2 regions of the Proteiniborus sp. genome follow, and region 2 is predicted to be linked to the other one. Evidence: a T-box and tRNA genes for the amino acid it is inferred to sense, from the RefSeq annotation. Region 2 holds a T-box; the other holds one or more tRNA genes.
The links. The T-box of region 2 lies ahead of argS (arginine--tRNA ligase). A T-box ahead of a tRNA ligase gene usually reads a tRNA of that ligase, here a tRNA-Arg.

Region 1 (7,265 bases), on a different contig from region 2:
GATCTGCTTACACATTTTGTATGTGTCCAGGTGGTTATGTAATAGCTGCAGCATCAGAAGAAGAAAAAGTTGCCGTAAACGGTATGAGTAAACACAATAGAGATGGAGAAAATGCAAACTCAGCTTTATTAGTAGGCGTTACTCCTGATGACTTTGGTAGTTCACATCCTCTCGCTGGTATTGAATTTCAACGAAAATGGGAGAAGCTTGCCTATGAAATAGCCGGAAGGAACTATCATGCACCTGCTCAACTTATAGGCGATTTTCTTTCTGACAAACCTAGTACACAGCTAGGAAATGTTAGTCCTACTTATAAGCCAAATGTAACTTCTACAGAACTAAAAAATTGTTTGCCAGATTATGTAGTTGAAACTATAAGGGAAGCAATTCTTCACTTTGATACAATAATTAAGGGATTTGCAATGCCAGATGGTATACTAACAGGTGTCGAAACAAGAAGTTCTTCACCAATTAGAATTAATAGGGATGAAAACTATTTATCAAATATATATGGTTTATATCCAATGGGAGAAGGAGCAGGGTATGCAGGTGGAATAATGTCTTCAGCAGTAGATGGCCTTAAGACTGCAGAAAAAATCATGTCAAAGTATGCTCCTTTTTAAGACAAAAAACAGACTGTGAGTAAAAGAAAAACACTCACAGTTATTTTTTTGCAAGTGTCTATTTTTCTGGTGCGCCATGAGGGATTCGAACCCCCGGCCAACTGATTCGAAGTCAGCTACTCTATCCAGCTGAGCTAATGGCGCATATGATAATATAATAAATTCATCAAACAAAATGATTATAGCAAAAAAAAGCAACATCGTCAAACTTATAATCCCATAAAATGTTTCCTTTATACCAAATAATCTAATCTATTTATTTTGCTTGTTTACTGTTTTTCTATAAACTAAAATAGAAATAGCAGTAATAGTGAATTTAGCAATACATGATAAAATAAATTCAGGAGACCTAGGATTGGTTATGGTTGCTCCAATAAATGTTACAGCTAGCAAATTAGGTAACATAGCTAAAATGGAAGCAGACAAATAATGCCTGTATGATATGCCAATAGAACCCATAAACATACTAACAATATCCATCGGTAAAATACCAATTATTCTTATTATGAAGACGAAAAACCATTCACTATTCTGTCTTAAAGAGTTGACTTGTTTTAGTTTAGGATATTTCTCAACAAGTTGATTCGTTAATTTGCTATTAGAAAAATGCCCTACTACATAAGGAATAGATAGAGAAATAACAATTCCAACAATATTTACAATAATAGCTAAATGTGAAGGTAATATCATACCAGTACTGATGTAGAGCACTATTAAAGGAAATATAATAGAAAGTGATTTAAGACCATACATCACAAGTAAATAAATAATTGCAGCAAAATAATTTTGTGGTGCAAGATTAAATATTTGCTCTGAACTAATATTTTTCCCATGCATCAGATACAATATTACTCCACCTGCAATAAAAATAAAAGGTAATATTCTAAAAGCTTTCTGAGTATTTGAATTAAGCTGTTTCAAATTCATCACCTCAATTATGTTAAATTTAATTAATTATTAATATTTTATGATAATATCAGAAAAAAACACCCTACTGGTAATATATTCAATAGAGTGTTTTAATAATCCATGTTCCAATAATCTATCTTTGCCATAATTTATCTGCAACAGGCGCCCAGTTTCTTGCGGCATCTTTGCATTTACTGCTTAAGTCATGTACATCCTCTGGATTCTGCATATCAGTAGATTTAGCTCCAGATTTCTCAACCATCTCAGTTAATCTACCAGGATTGTCTAGTAATGGGCAAGGACGTAAGTGATTACAGTTAAATGGCTGATTATCATGATATTGCATGAATAGTGGTGATTTAAATGCCTCTAATAGTGTCTTATCTCGAATATTTGAATCTGAGTAATGGATAAAAGCACATGGTTCAATATCGCCATTAGCATTGATGTGCAAATAATTTCGTCCACCAGCAATGCAACCATTTACATATTCACCATCATTCCAGAAGTCCATAGTAAATAAAGGTTTTGTATTTCGGAATTTTCTTATCTGATGATACATAAACTCTCTCTGCTGAGCTGTTGCCATTAGTTCTGGTACAGCATCCTTACCAACTGGCATGTAAGTAAAGAACCATGCAAACTTCGCGCCTTTTTCTATCATGCTATCAAAGTATTCTTCGCTACCAATAATGTCTGTGTTTTTGCTTGTATAGCAACAGGAGATACCAAAAGGCAATTTTTTTGTTCTAAGTATATCCATTGCTTTTAATACTGCTTTGTAAGTACCTTCTCCTCGGCGAAAATCTGTTTCCTCTTCAAAGCCTTCAACACTAATGGCTGGAACAAAGTTTTTCACACGAAGCATTTCATCTGCAAAAGCTTCATCAATCAATGTTCCATTAGTGAAAGAAAGAAACGCGCAATCATTGTGTTTTTCACATAAACGGATGATGTCTGCTTTACGTACTAATGGCTCACCTCCAGAATAAATATACATATAGACACCCATTTCCTTGCCTTGTTTAATGATATTATCTAGAGTATCTAAATCCATGTTTAAACGATTACCATACTCAGCTGCCCAGCATCCAGTACAATGTAGATTACAAGCTGAAGTTGGATCCATCAAAATAGCCCAAGGAACATTGCATTTATTTTCTTTTCTTGTTCTTTCTTGCCTTTGTCCACCAACAATAGTAGCATTTATGATGAAGTTTTCAAAAATAGTTTTTCTTACTCCATCGTCCACATCTGTCCATAGGCTTTTGATAAGTTTGTACCAGTTTCCTTCTGGGTTGTCTATTACATTTCGAAAAGCTTTAAGCTGTCCTTTTACTGTACCTTCTTTGTCAAATTTTTCTACCCAGTCCAGTATTTTAGGGATATTTTCATCAGGATCGCTGTCTAGATAGTTAATCACCTTTTTTAGTCCAAATGACTGCAAATTCTCCATAATCGTCTTTTCACTCATGTTAATTTTCTCCCCCTTTTCAAAACTTAAATAAAACTTATGCTATTAAACACTATTATAAAATCTTTTCTTGAGGATTTCATTGGTCAAAAATCTAAAATGTCCTAATTTTACACAAATTTAAATATTGTTACTTTTTTGCACATTTAATATTTTTGTTCCTTTACAATAATAATTTAAAAGTTTATAGTTAGAATATAGTAGATTAAAAAAGAGAATGGAGTGACTTCTAAATGCATCAGCAAATACTACGAGTTATGATAGAATCTGCAGTTGATAAAGGATTATACGGAGTTAAAACAGATTTAAAGCGTACAGTTCGTAATCTAACAGATTTAGGAGATTACTTCGCAAAAGGACGTTTTCAAAAAGACTTTTTTAGAATTGCTCAAAAAATGCTAGCAAATGAAAATAGCCCATACTACGAGCTTATTTCTGGAATTACTTGTAATGTGGATCATAATATAATAAAAAATTTTGGAATTAATATTGGGTTAAACAGTTGGACAGATGGCGCAAGACAAATTAGGGAATATGAAAAAGACAATGGATATAATATACCATGGACCATTGTATTTGATTTTCAAAATAAAGTTGAAGACCCATTAACTTTACTTGAAATAGCAGAAATTATTCAACAAGGAAAAAAAATTGGAATATATAGTTACATGTTTTTCATAAACTGCGATGCCGATTATATAGATGAATTGTTAGAAGTCTTCAGAAAAAATCCTGAATGTGCTTTTATAGTTTATACTTATTCAAATTCATTAACAGAAGAGCATGCTCATAAGTTAAGAGAGTATGGAAATACTATTGTTTCTATTTGCATTGACAACTTCAATATATCATCAGAATTTAGTCAGGCAATCAAGATTTTGCTAGAAAACAAATGCCTCTTTGGTGTTCATTTAAAATATGATGATAATAATGCTGGTATTATCTTAAATGAAAATTGGATAAAACAGATAATGGAGTTACATTGTACATTTGCTTTTCTAATAAAATCAGCAGATTGCAGCCTAGAAACCGAGAAGGCAATATCATCATATATCAAAAATGCAAAGACAAATCAGAAGTATCCCATTTTTCTAATAGACTTTTATGAGGATATAGCTCATGTTGACCGTAATATTTCCACCGAATCTTGCTTCTTTAAAATACTTTATGATGGAACAGTCTTATCAACAAAAGAAAACATAACTACTGGTTTTAAAACACGAGATGCACAACTTACAGAAATTTTATCTCAGATTATGCCAAAGGTGAACTATCTGTAACAGATAGTTCACCTTTACTATGGCTCATTCATATCTTTCACAATTTGAACTGCAACTCCTGTAACAGCTGACTTCATTAACTCTACATATTCTTTTGGAAGTATTTCTGCACCTTCCAATAGCCACCTAGTAATTGATGTTCTAATAGCATCTGTAAAAAATGTGACATAGAAACCTCTATATTCGGCATTTTCAAATATATTCTTAAAGTGTATCTCAATAATTGGCGATAAAATCTCACCGAAATAATCATAAAAGGAATTTTGTCCTCTTACCTGTAAAGCGTTGCAATAGAAAACCTTATTTTCATAAAAAAAGTCACAAATATTCTCAAGTAACCCCCATCCAAATATATCAGAGCCCCTTTGAAAATTAGATACAAATTCCGTATAGTATATCCAGTTTACCAGATCATATTTATCCTTAAAATGGTAATAGAAACTTTTTCTGCTCAAATTACAACGTTCCACAATATCTCCAATATTGATTTTTGATAAAGGACGCTCTAACATTAGCTCCTTCATAGAGTTTGCTAAGGCATGTTTTGTAATTGATGAATCAGACACGTTTTCTACCACCTTTCGAGGCGATTACTCTTACTTGCATCTTACTATTCAAGTTACTTCTACTCATTTAATTAGACTTCTTTAGTAGTTTTTGAATACAATTCATTATCTAAATATTTTTATATTAATAGTGCTTTATTTGAAATATTATATTCTTTACATAGTATGTTATATTTTATGTAATACTTTGTCAATTTGAATCATAAAAATTAACATTATATTTATGATTTAGACATCATAGTTGACTTTTCGACATTTAAAGTATGTCTATTATTTATTCAACATTACTAAAATTATATAGAAAAAAGCTAGCATTTATGCTAGCTTTTTTATTGGAGCGGAAGACGAGATTCGAACTCGCGACCCTCGCCTTGGCAAGGCGATGCTCTACCACTGAGCCACTTCCGCATGGTGCGGGAGAGAGGACTTGAACCCCCACGTCAATGACACTAGATCCTAAGTCTAGCGCGTCTGCCAGTTCCGCCACTCCCGCATTTGTTTAATGGTGACCCATCCGCGACTCGAACGCGGGACACCCTGATTAAAAGTCAGGTGCTCTGCCGACTGAGCTAATGGGTCTTATGGGGTGAATAGTGGGATTCGAACCCACGGCCTCCAGAGCCACAATCTGGCGCTCTAACCAGCTGAGCTATATCCACCATAATTTTAATGGCGTACCCACAGGGATTCGAACCCCGGACACACGGCTTAGAAGGCCGTTGCTCTATCCTACTGAGCTATGGGTACAAAAAGTAATCATTGTCATAGAACAGATATTAAAGTTGTGAAGCTGTGGAGCGGGTGAAGGGAATCGAACCCTCACAACCGGCTTGGGAAGCCGGTGCTCTACCACTAAGCAACACCCGCATTGCGAACACAAATAAATTTTCAACTGACAATAATAAATTATATCACCACAGAACACGTTCGTCAATACTTTTTCTATACTTTCTTATAGGAATATATTTCCCTTTAATAAAAACTAACGCCCTGTCACTAAAAATTTATTATCTCTCCTCTGACATTATTATCATCTATATATAATAATCCTATACTCTTAGAAGTACCTGCTCTAGGTAAAGATGGGCTTCCAGGATTCAAGAAAAGAATTCCTTCATACTCTATTAAAGTTGATGTATGGCTATGCCCAAATAATGCTACATCCGCATTTATTTCTTTAGCCTTATAATATATATCATTTAGCCCATATTTTACTCTATATAAGTCTCCATGTGTTAAGAATATCTTCTTGCCTTTTAATTCAATAATTTCATCGTCTGGAGTTTCAAAATCATAGGCGTCGCAATTACCTTTTACATTAATGATTGTAGTATCAATAGCTTTTCTGATAGCTTTTACATCCTTTGAATAATCCCCTAGATGTATAATTAAATCAATATCATCAATTTTAACCAATGCATCTATGCAGTGTTCTACATATCCATGTGTATCACTTATTACTGCTATTTTCATTTTCCTCGTCCTCAATAATATTTTTAAGCTCTTTTTTCAAGTTTCTTAATGCCCTAGCTCTATGACTAATAGAATTTTTTATTTCTTCTCCTAGCTCCGCAAAAGTCTTCTCATATCCATCAACTAAAAATAAAGGATCATAACCAAAGCCATTGTCACCTTTTGATTCAAAGCCTATTTTCCCACTACATTCTCCTGATACTAGCTTAATGCTTTTATCCTCTAAGACTATTGAAATTACAGTTTTAAACTTTGCAGTTCTTTTCTCTAAAGAAACACCTTCGAGCTCTTTTAACAGCTTTTTGTTATTATCGCTATAGGTTGCATTTTCTCCACTATATCTAGATGAATAAACACCTGGCTCTCCATTAAGTTTATCAACAAAAAGTCCAGTATCATCTGCAATGACTATAGCCTTTGTTCTTCTTGCTATTTCTACTGCTTTTTTTGTTGCATTTTCCTCTAAAGTATTTCCATCCTCTATTACCTCTATATCTCCAAATCCTGCCTCAGTTTTCGATAATATGATAAAAGGCATGTCTTTCATAATATCTTTTATTTCCATTATTTTATGATTGTTGTCAGTTGATACAATGAGAGTCTTTTTACTCATTTTCTGTTTCTCCTTTTTCTGGTCTTTGTGACCCAATTAAGTTACTTATTTCACCTAGAGATATTTTCTGAAGTTTTATAAGTTCTTCATTCCCTTTCTTTGCCAATGCTATTAGTTCATTCAAATTTTCAAGTGAAAACGGCGATTTTTCTCCTGTACCTTGTAGCTCAACAAACTCTCCATTACCAGTCATAACAACGTTCATATCTACCTTTGCACTTGAATCCTCTGTATAGCATAAATCTAACATGGCCTTCTCATTGACAACTCCAACACTTACAGCTGATAAAAAACCTCTTAATGGAATGTAAGACAAAACTCCTTCTT
Region 2 (7,265 bases):
ACTTGAATATGGAAAAATTGTTCAATTGCTTATAGATAGAGCAGAGTCTAGTCTAGGAAAAGAGGTTGCAGAGAAACTAACTCCTAGCACAGATTTAGCCCAAGTAAAGCACTATCAAAATGAAACTGATGAAGGAGTAAGCATATTAATTAAAAGAGGAAATGCACCCCTTGGAGGAATACATGACATATTGATTGAAGTGAAAAGGGCTGAAATAGGTTCAGTCCTTTCTCCAGGAGGCTTGCTTAAGGTTGCTGATACATTACGGGCAACAAGAAGAATAAAGGGTTTTTTAGGACAAGACAAGGGTGATAAAGATTCAGAATATCCAATTTTACAAGGATTAACAAATTCATTAAACACTTATAAAGACATAGAAGATGCAATATTCAATGCTATTATCAGTGAAGAAGAAGTATCTGATAATGCTAGTTCTCTTTTAAGAAGTATAAGGAAGCAAATTCAATCAAAGAATGATGCAGTTAGAAATAAGCTTAATTCTATAATTAGTTCATCGACGAATAAAAAGATGCTTCAAGATGGAATCATAACAATAAGAGAAGATAGATTTGTTGTGCCAGTAAAGCAAGAATATAGGGGTAGTTTTCCGGGTCTGATACATGACCAATCTTCTAGCGGTGCCACCCTTTTTGTTGAACCTATGGCAGTAGTTCAACTAAATAACGAATTAAAAGAATTGAAACTAAAAGAAAAAGCCGAAATAGAAAGGATATTAGCTGAACTTACACAGTATGTTGCAGCTAGCGGTGAAAGGATAAGAGCTAATCAGAAAATATTAGCACAAATTGATTTTATTTTTGCAAAAGCAAAATTATCCTTAACTATGAAGGGAATGAAGCCAGAGCTAAATGATAAGGGCTACATCAAGATAAAAAATGGACGTCATCCACTCTTAAATGTAGACAAGGTAGTTCCTATAGACATCTATATTGGAGATGAATTTAACACCTTGGTGATCACAGGACCTAATACAGGTGGAAAGACTGTTACATTAAAGACCTTAGGACTTTTCACACTTATGACACAATCAGGTTTACAAATTCCTGTAGACTATGGAACAAAGATGGCCGTTTTTAAAAATGTATTTGCTGATATTGGAGATGAACAGAGTATAGAGCAAAGCTTAAGTACATTTTCATCTCATATGACAAATATAGTAGATATACTAGATAATGTGGAAAACAACAGTTTAGTTTTATTTGATGAGTTAGGTGCAGGTACAGATCCTACTGAAGGGGCAGCGCTAGCAATGGCAATATTGGACCATCTATATAGCAGAGATATAATAACTGCTGCTACAACTCATTATAGTGAGTTAAAGATATACGCTCTAACAACACCGGGCGTGAAAAATGCATCTATGGAATTTGATATTGAAACCCTAAGTCCAACATACAAACTTTTAATTGGAGTACCAGGTAAATCTAATGCTTTCGAAATATCTAAAAGACTAGGGCTAAACGACTTTATTATTGACAGTGCAAGAAATCTTGTTTCAAAAGAAAATGTTGAGTTCGAAGATGTATTGGCAAGCATAGAAAAAGATAGAAGAGAAAGTGAGCATAATAGAGAAGAGACAGAGAAATTAAAAGAAGAAATCCAAAAACTTAAAAAAGAGCTTCTTGAGAAAAAAGAAAAAACCGACAATATGCGAGATGAAATTATTAGAGATGCAAAGAGAGAAGCTAGAAAAATATTAAAAGAAGCAAAAGAAGAGTCTGATAGCATTATAAATGAAATTAGAGATATTTCCGTAGAAATAGAAAAAGAAAAAAATAAAAAAATACAAGAAGCTAAGGACAAACTTAAGAAAAAAATTGAATCAATAGAAGGAGATATAACAGAAAATATCCTAGTGAAAAAGAATACTAAGCCACCAAAAAATTTAAAGCCTGGCGATAAAGTAACTTTATTGGGACTAAATCAGGAAGGCATAGTATTAAATGAACCAGATGAATCTGGAAATGTATTGATTCAAGCAGGAATAATGAAGATAAATGTTCATATTTCTACATTAGCAAGATCAGATAAAAAAGAAAAAACAGTGGAAAAAGCAACTGTGAAATCAATTATTAAATCAAAGTCTACTCATATAAAGAATGAGCTAGATTTAAGGGGTAAGAATCTAGAGGAAGCAATGCTTGATGTTGATAAATACCTAGATGATGTCTATATAGCTGGATTAAAAACAGTTTATATTATACATGGAAAGGGTACAGGTATACTAAGAGAAGGTATAACTCAGCTTCTCAAGAAGCATAAGCATGTTAAATCTCACAGACTAGGTAACTATGGTGAAGGTGGTACAGGAGTAACAGTTGTTGAGGTGAAATAAATGTATATAATAAGTGCATGTTTAGCAGGTGTAAATTGTAGATACGATGGCGGGAACAATTTTGAACCTCATATCGTCAAACTACTAAATGAAGGAAAAGCCATTTTAGTCTGCCCGGAGCAACTTGGAGGAATGACTACACCAAGACTACCTTGTGAAATTGTGGGAGATAATTATGGCAGCAAAAAAGTAGTGAATATAGAAGGAAAAGATTTTACAAAAGAGTTTTTAAAAGGTGCAGAGGAGACATTGAAAATCGCTAAACTGATAGGAGCAAAAGGGGCAATATTAAAGGCAAGAAGTCCTTCATGTGGGAAAGGACAAGTATATGACGGGACTTTCAAGAAAAGATTAGTAAAAGGAAATGGAATAACAGCTGACCTCCTCGAGAAAAACTGTATTAAAGTATATACAGAAGAAGATAATATTGATGACATAAAATAATATGGAGGTGTAGGGATGAAGAGATGGTTAGTATTTTTCCTTGTTTTAACGATTTCAATTTTCAGTTTGTTAGGATGTTCTAAAAATAAAGAAAGCAATAATGAAAATGTTGATATTGTTTCAGCTGATAACAGTAACAATCAAGTAGAACAGCAAGATAATAGTAACACTACAAGCAAAGAAAAATATTTAGACTTTGTAGCATATTTGAAGCATAAAGACATGCCATATATTTTTGGAGAGAGATTTGAAATCAAATCTGATGATCCGATCCTTAAAGAGAAGACCATTGAAGAATTAGCGTTAGAGAAACTATTTAATTATGATAAGGATAGCTTTATATCACCTGTACCTAAGAATACAAAGGTGCTTGCACTTGAGAAGAAGGATGGTACAGTCTATCTAGATTTGACTAAAGAGTTTATTGATAACATGCCTAAGGATGAGGACTTAACTCGAATGGCTATAGATTCTATAGTGAATACATTAACATTTTTCCCTGAAAATGAGAAGGTAGTATTTAAGGTAGAGGGAGAGACTGTTAAAGAGATAAATGGTATTAGCTTAGATAAAGATTTTATTTTCAGTAGTGAATTTATACCAGATAAATAATATACTTAAAGATATACATGCTCATCCTTTTAAATATGTGTAATTCTGAAAATGATAGAACATTATATTTTTAATTATATAAAATGAATGTATACCTCTTGAATTTAAGAAAAATATATGCTATGATTTAAAACAATATATAAGAAATTCAAAGATGAGGAAAGTAAGTTATACTAAATGTCATAGCGAGTCAGGTTGGTGGGAGCTGACACATAGGTATATCTGAAGAGAGCCTCGGAGAAGCTATCTGAAATGAGTAGGATATTGCCGATACCCAGCGTTAAAGGGCTAGAGTGGGCATATTTTATTGTATGTCAATTAGAGTGGTAACACGGGATTAATCTCGTCTCTTTCATTAAGAGACGGGGTTTTTTTATGACCTAACCCGATTGTTTCGGATGCTTTTCCGAAAGGATTGCAGATAGGTCAAACGTAACGAGAACCAAATTTGCACGACCGTAGGGAGTGAACAAATTTGTGTTTCGAGACTGCGAAAATGTTAGATTGATAGCACTTTGTTATACTGAACATATAAAAGTATCTGGTACTTAGGAAAGACTATCATAATTTAAAATTATAATAAAGAAATATAGAGGAGGCAAGCCATGATTGATTTTAAAAATGAAATTGGGAAATTAGTAAGTAAAAACTTCGAAAACCTAAATGAAGATACTATAACGGAACTTTTAGAAATACCACCAAACTATGATCTTGGTGACTATGCAATGCCATGTTTTAGATTAGCAAAGGAACTTAGAAAATCACCTAATATTATTGCTCAAGAGATAGCTGAAAGTATAAAAGGAGATACCTTATTCGAGAAAATTGAGAATGTTGGTCCGTATGTAAATTTCTTTATTGATAAAAAGCAACTTGCAAAAACTGTACTTGAAGAAGTTATAAACAGAAAAGAAGAATTCGGATCTGCTAATATTGGTAATGATAGAAATGTCATAGTAGAATTTTCATCACCTAACATAGCTAAACCTTTTCATATTGGTCATATAAGAACTACTGTTATTGGGCAATCTTTATATAAAATATATAAGTTTTTAGGATTTAATGCTATAGCTATAAATCATCTAGGAGACTATGGAACTCAATTTGGTAAACTAATAGTGGCTTTTAAGGCATGGGGAAAGACAGAAGAAGTTGAAAATAATCCTATTCCTGAATTGCTAAAATTGTATATTAAGTTTCATGAAGAAGCAGAGAAGGATTCTAGTCTTGAAGACGAAGCCAGAATGTGGTTTAGTAAACTTGAAAATGGAGATGAAGAAGCAGTTGGATTATGGCAATGGATGAGAGAAGTTAGTTTGAAAGAATTTAGCAGAGTATATAACATGTTGAATATCCAATTTGATTCTTATGCTGGTGAAAGCTTTTATTCTGATAAAATGCCAAAAGTTGTTCAAACATTAAAGGCTAAAGGTCTTTTAACAGAATCTGAAGGAGCTCAGATAGTTGACTTAGAAGCTTATAAGATGCCTCCTGCTCTGATTAAGAAAAGTGACGGCTCTACTTTATATATAACTAGAGATATTGCAGCAGCTATCTATAGAAAAGAAACATATGACTTCTATAAGAATATTTATGTTGTAGGGTCTCAACAAAACTTACACTTCCAGCAGTGGTTCAAAGTTGTTGAACTTATGGGATATAATTGGGTAAAAGATTGTGTTCATGTTCCATTTGGAATGGTTAGCTTAGAAGAAGGAACTATGTCAACAAGAAAAGGAAGAGTTGTTTTCTTAGAGGATGTATTAAAAAATGCAGTAGACAAGACGAAAGAAATAATAAACGATAAAAATCCAAATCTAGAAAACAAGGATGAAATAGCGAAACAAGTTGGCATTGGAGCAGTAGTATTTCAAGAACTATTTAATAGCCGTATCAAAGACTATACATTTTCTTGGGAGAGAACTCTCTCTTTCGAAGGAGAAACAGGTCCTTATGTACAATACACTCATGCTAGAGCTAATAGTGTGTTAAGCAAGGCTGAATATGATGTTACCGCAGATGTAGATTACTCACTTATTACAAATGAAGAGGCTATTAATGTCATACGGCTTTTATATTCTTTCCAAAGCACTATTATAGCAGCTATGGAAAAAAATGAACCATCCTTCATTGCAAGACATATAGTTGATATAGCACAGGCATTTAACAAGTTTTACCATGAGTGCCCTATAATAGTAGAGGATAAAGAACTTCAGAAGGCAAGACTATTAATTGTCTTTAGTGCTGCTACAGCAATAAAAGTTGGTCTTGGACTATTAGGAATAGAAGCACCACAAAAAATGTAGTGATACTATAAATCTAACAGTATAATAGAAATATTTGTTTAAGTCTGAATCTATAACGAATATTTCTATTTTTTTTGAAGGAATTAATATTTGGTATTCGTCTATAGTTATGAGTAAGTAATTAAGGAGGACTAAGAAATGCAGAAAAAGAAAATTGGTGTCTTTACATTTGCTATTACACTCATTTCGCTGGGCATTTTACTTCTAATGAGAAACTTTATAGATATTGACCTTAAGGCAATATTTTCTATTGTTTGGCCAAGTATAATCATATTGCTTGGAATAGAGATTATCATAACTAAAATAATACTATCTAGAAAGTCTGAAGAATTTAGGACTTATGTAGACCCCCTAAGTGTTATACTGTTATCAATAATAATAGTAATAATATCTGTTTATTCAAGCTTTAGTTTTAGCAAGGGATTTAATTTTTTTTCAATCATGAAATCTATTGATTTAGAGGATTTATCTAAAATAACATCAAGTTATAAAGATGAAGCAACTTACAAAAATTCTTTTAGTATTAATGCTAAAAACAAAGGAGAACTTCAGCTATTAAATAGCTTTGGAAATGTAGAAATTACAGATGGGCAAGGGGAAAATATAGAAATAGAAACAGAGATTAGAATCAGGTATAATGATAAGGCTTATGCAGACGAATTATCAAAAAGCATCATAAAGATAGATGAGAATGGAAGCAGTATCAGGGTATTATCTGACTTAGACAGTTCAAAATATGATAAGGATAGAGCCGGTGAAATAAGTGTTAGCTATAATGTTCGTGTTCCCGAACACATTAAAACAAATATTGAGAATATGTTTGGTGATATAATTGTAGAAAATATTAAAAAGAGCGTGGAAATTAGTAACCAACATGGTAATATTGAAGTGATGAACATAAATGGAACTATTAAACTAAAGAATTCCTTTGGGAATACAGTTGTAGATAGTATTGGAGAAAGTGTTGAAGTAGATTCTAAGCATGGAGAAGTATTAGTTAAAAATGTGGAGAGCAACACCAAAATATTAAACAAATTTGGTAGGATAGAAGCTAAAGATATTGGAGGTAACTTAAATATCGAAAATGAGCATGGGGACATCAAAGTTGAAAATATTAAGGGAGATCTCTATACTTATGATAAATTCGGAAATATTGAAGTAGATAATGCAAATAAGTTTATAAAAATAATCTCTAATAATGGGAATATATCATATAAAACTCATGAAGTGATTGAAAAAGGAGTAGAAATAGAGAATGAGTTTGGCAATATTGACATTTCTATACCTTCAAACCAAAAAGGTAGTTTCAATATTATGGCAGAGTTAGGAGAAATAAAGAATAGACTTGGTTTAAAAGTAACTGAAGGTATTACAGACCAAAGCATAAATGGTTTTATAGGCAATAGTGATGTTAAATTCTATATAAGAAGTAAGAATGGAAACATAAATTTTAACACAAACTAGCTTCTTGAGAATCGGGGTGGAATAATTGAATGAAGAACGTATAGTTTGTGAGCTTAAAGCTGGAAACTGTTCTGTTTTTAAGG

Region 1: it has a tRNA-Arg gene. The T-box ahead of argS (arginine--tRNA ligase) is inferred to sense a tRNA for this amino acid. The anticodon was not compared.

Annotation. Positions count from the first base shown of each region.
Region 1 covers NZ_JAWRHZ010000041.1:121,549-128,813, reverse strand. Annotated here, with positions in the region: gene ABV008_RS08590 (NAD(P)/FAD-dependent oxidoreductase) at 1-623, shown strand, start outside; tRNA gene ABV008_RS08585 (tRNA-Arg) at 691-767, opposite strand; gene ABV008_RS08580 (TVP38/TMEM64 family protein) at 876-1,544, opposite strand; gene ABV008_RS08575 (radical SAM/SPASM domain-containing protein) at 1,666-3,006, opposite strand; gene ABV008_RS08570 (radical SAM protein) at 3,240-4,286, shown strand; gene ABV008_RS08565 (TetR/AcrR family transcriptional regulator C-terminal domain-containing protein) at 4,304-4,852, opposite strand; tRNA gene ABV008_RS08560 (tRNA-Gly) at 5,186-5,260, opposite strand; tRNA gene ABV008_RS08555 (tRNA-Leu) at 5,262-5,345, opposite strand; tRNA gene ABV008_RS08550 (tRNA-Lys) at 5,356-5,431, opposite strand; tRNA gene ABV008_RS08545 (tRNA-His) at 5,435-5,511, opposite strand; tRNA gene ABV008_RS08540 (tRNA-Arg) at 5,523-5,599, opposite strand; tRNA gene ABV008_RS08535 (tRNA-Gly) at 5,646-5,719, opposite strand; gene ABV008_RS08530 (metallophosphoesterase) at 5,849-6,325, opposite strand; gene ABV008_RS08525 (XTP/dITP diphosphatase) at 6,303-6,938, opposite strand; gene rph (ribonuclease PH) at 6,931-7,265, opposite strand, start outside.
Region 2 covers NZ_JAWRHZ010000003.1:11,709-18,973, forward strand. Annotated here, with positions in the region: gene ABV008_RS00225 (endonuclease MutS2) at 1-2,356, shown strand, start outside; gene ABV008_RS00230 (2-thiouracil desulfurase family protein) at 2,357-2,800, shown strand; gene ABV008_RS00235 (GerMN domain-containing protein) at 2,816-3,412, shown strand; T-box leader at 3,555-3,766, shown strand; gene argS (arginine--tRNA ligase) at 4,018-5,718, shown strand; gene ABV008_RS00245 (DUF4097 family beta strand repeat-containing protein) at 5,857-7,182, shown strand; gene ABV008_RS00250 (RNA polymerase sigma factor) at 7,208-7,265, shown strand, end outside.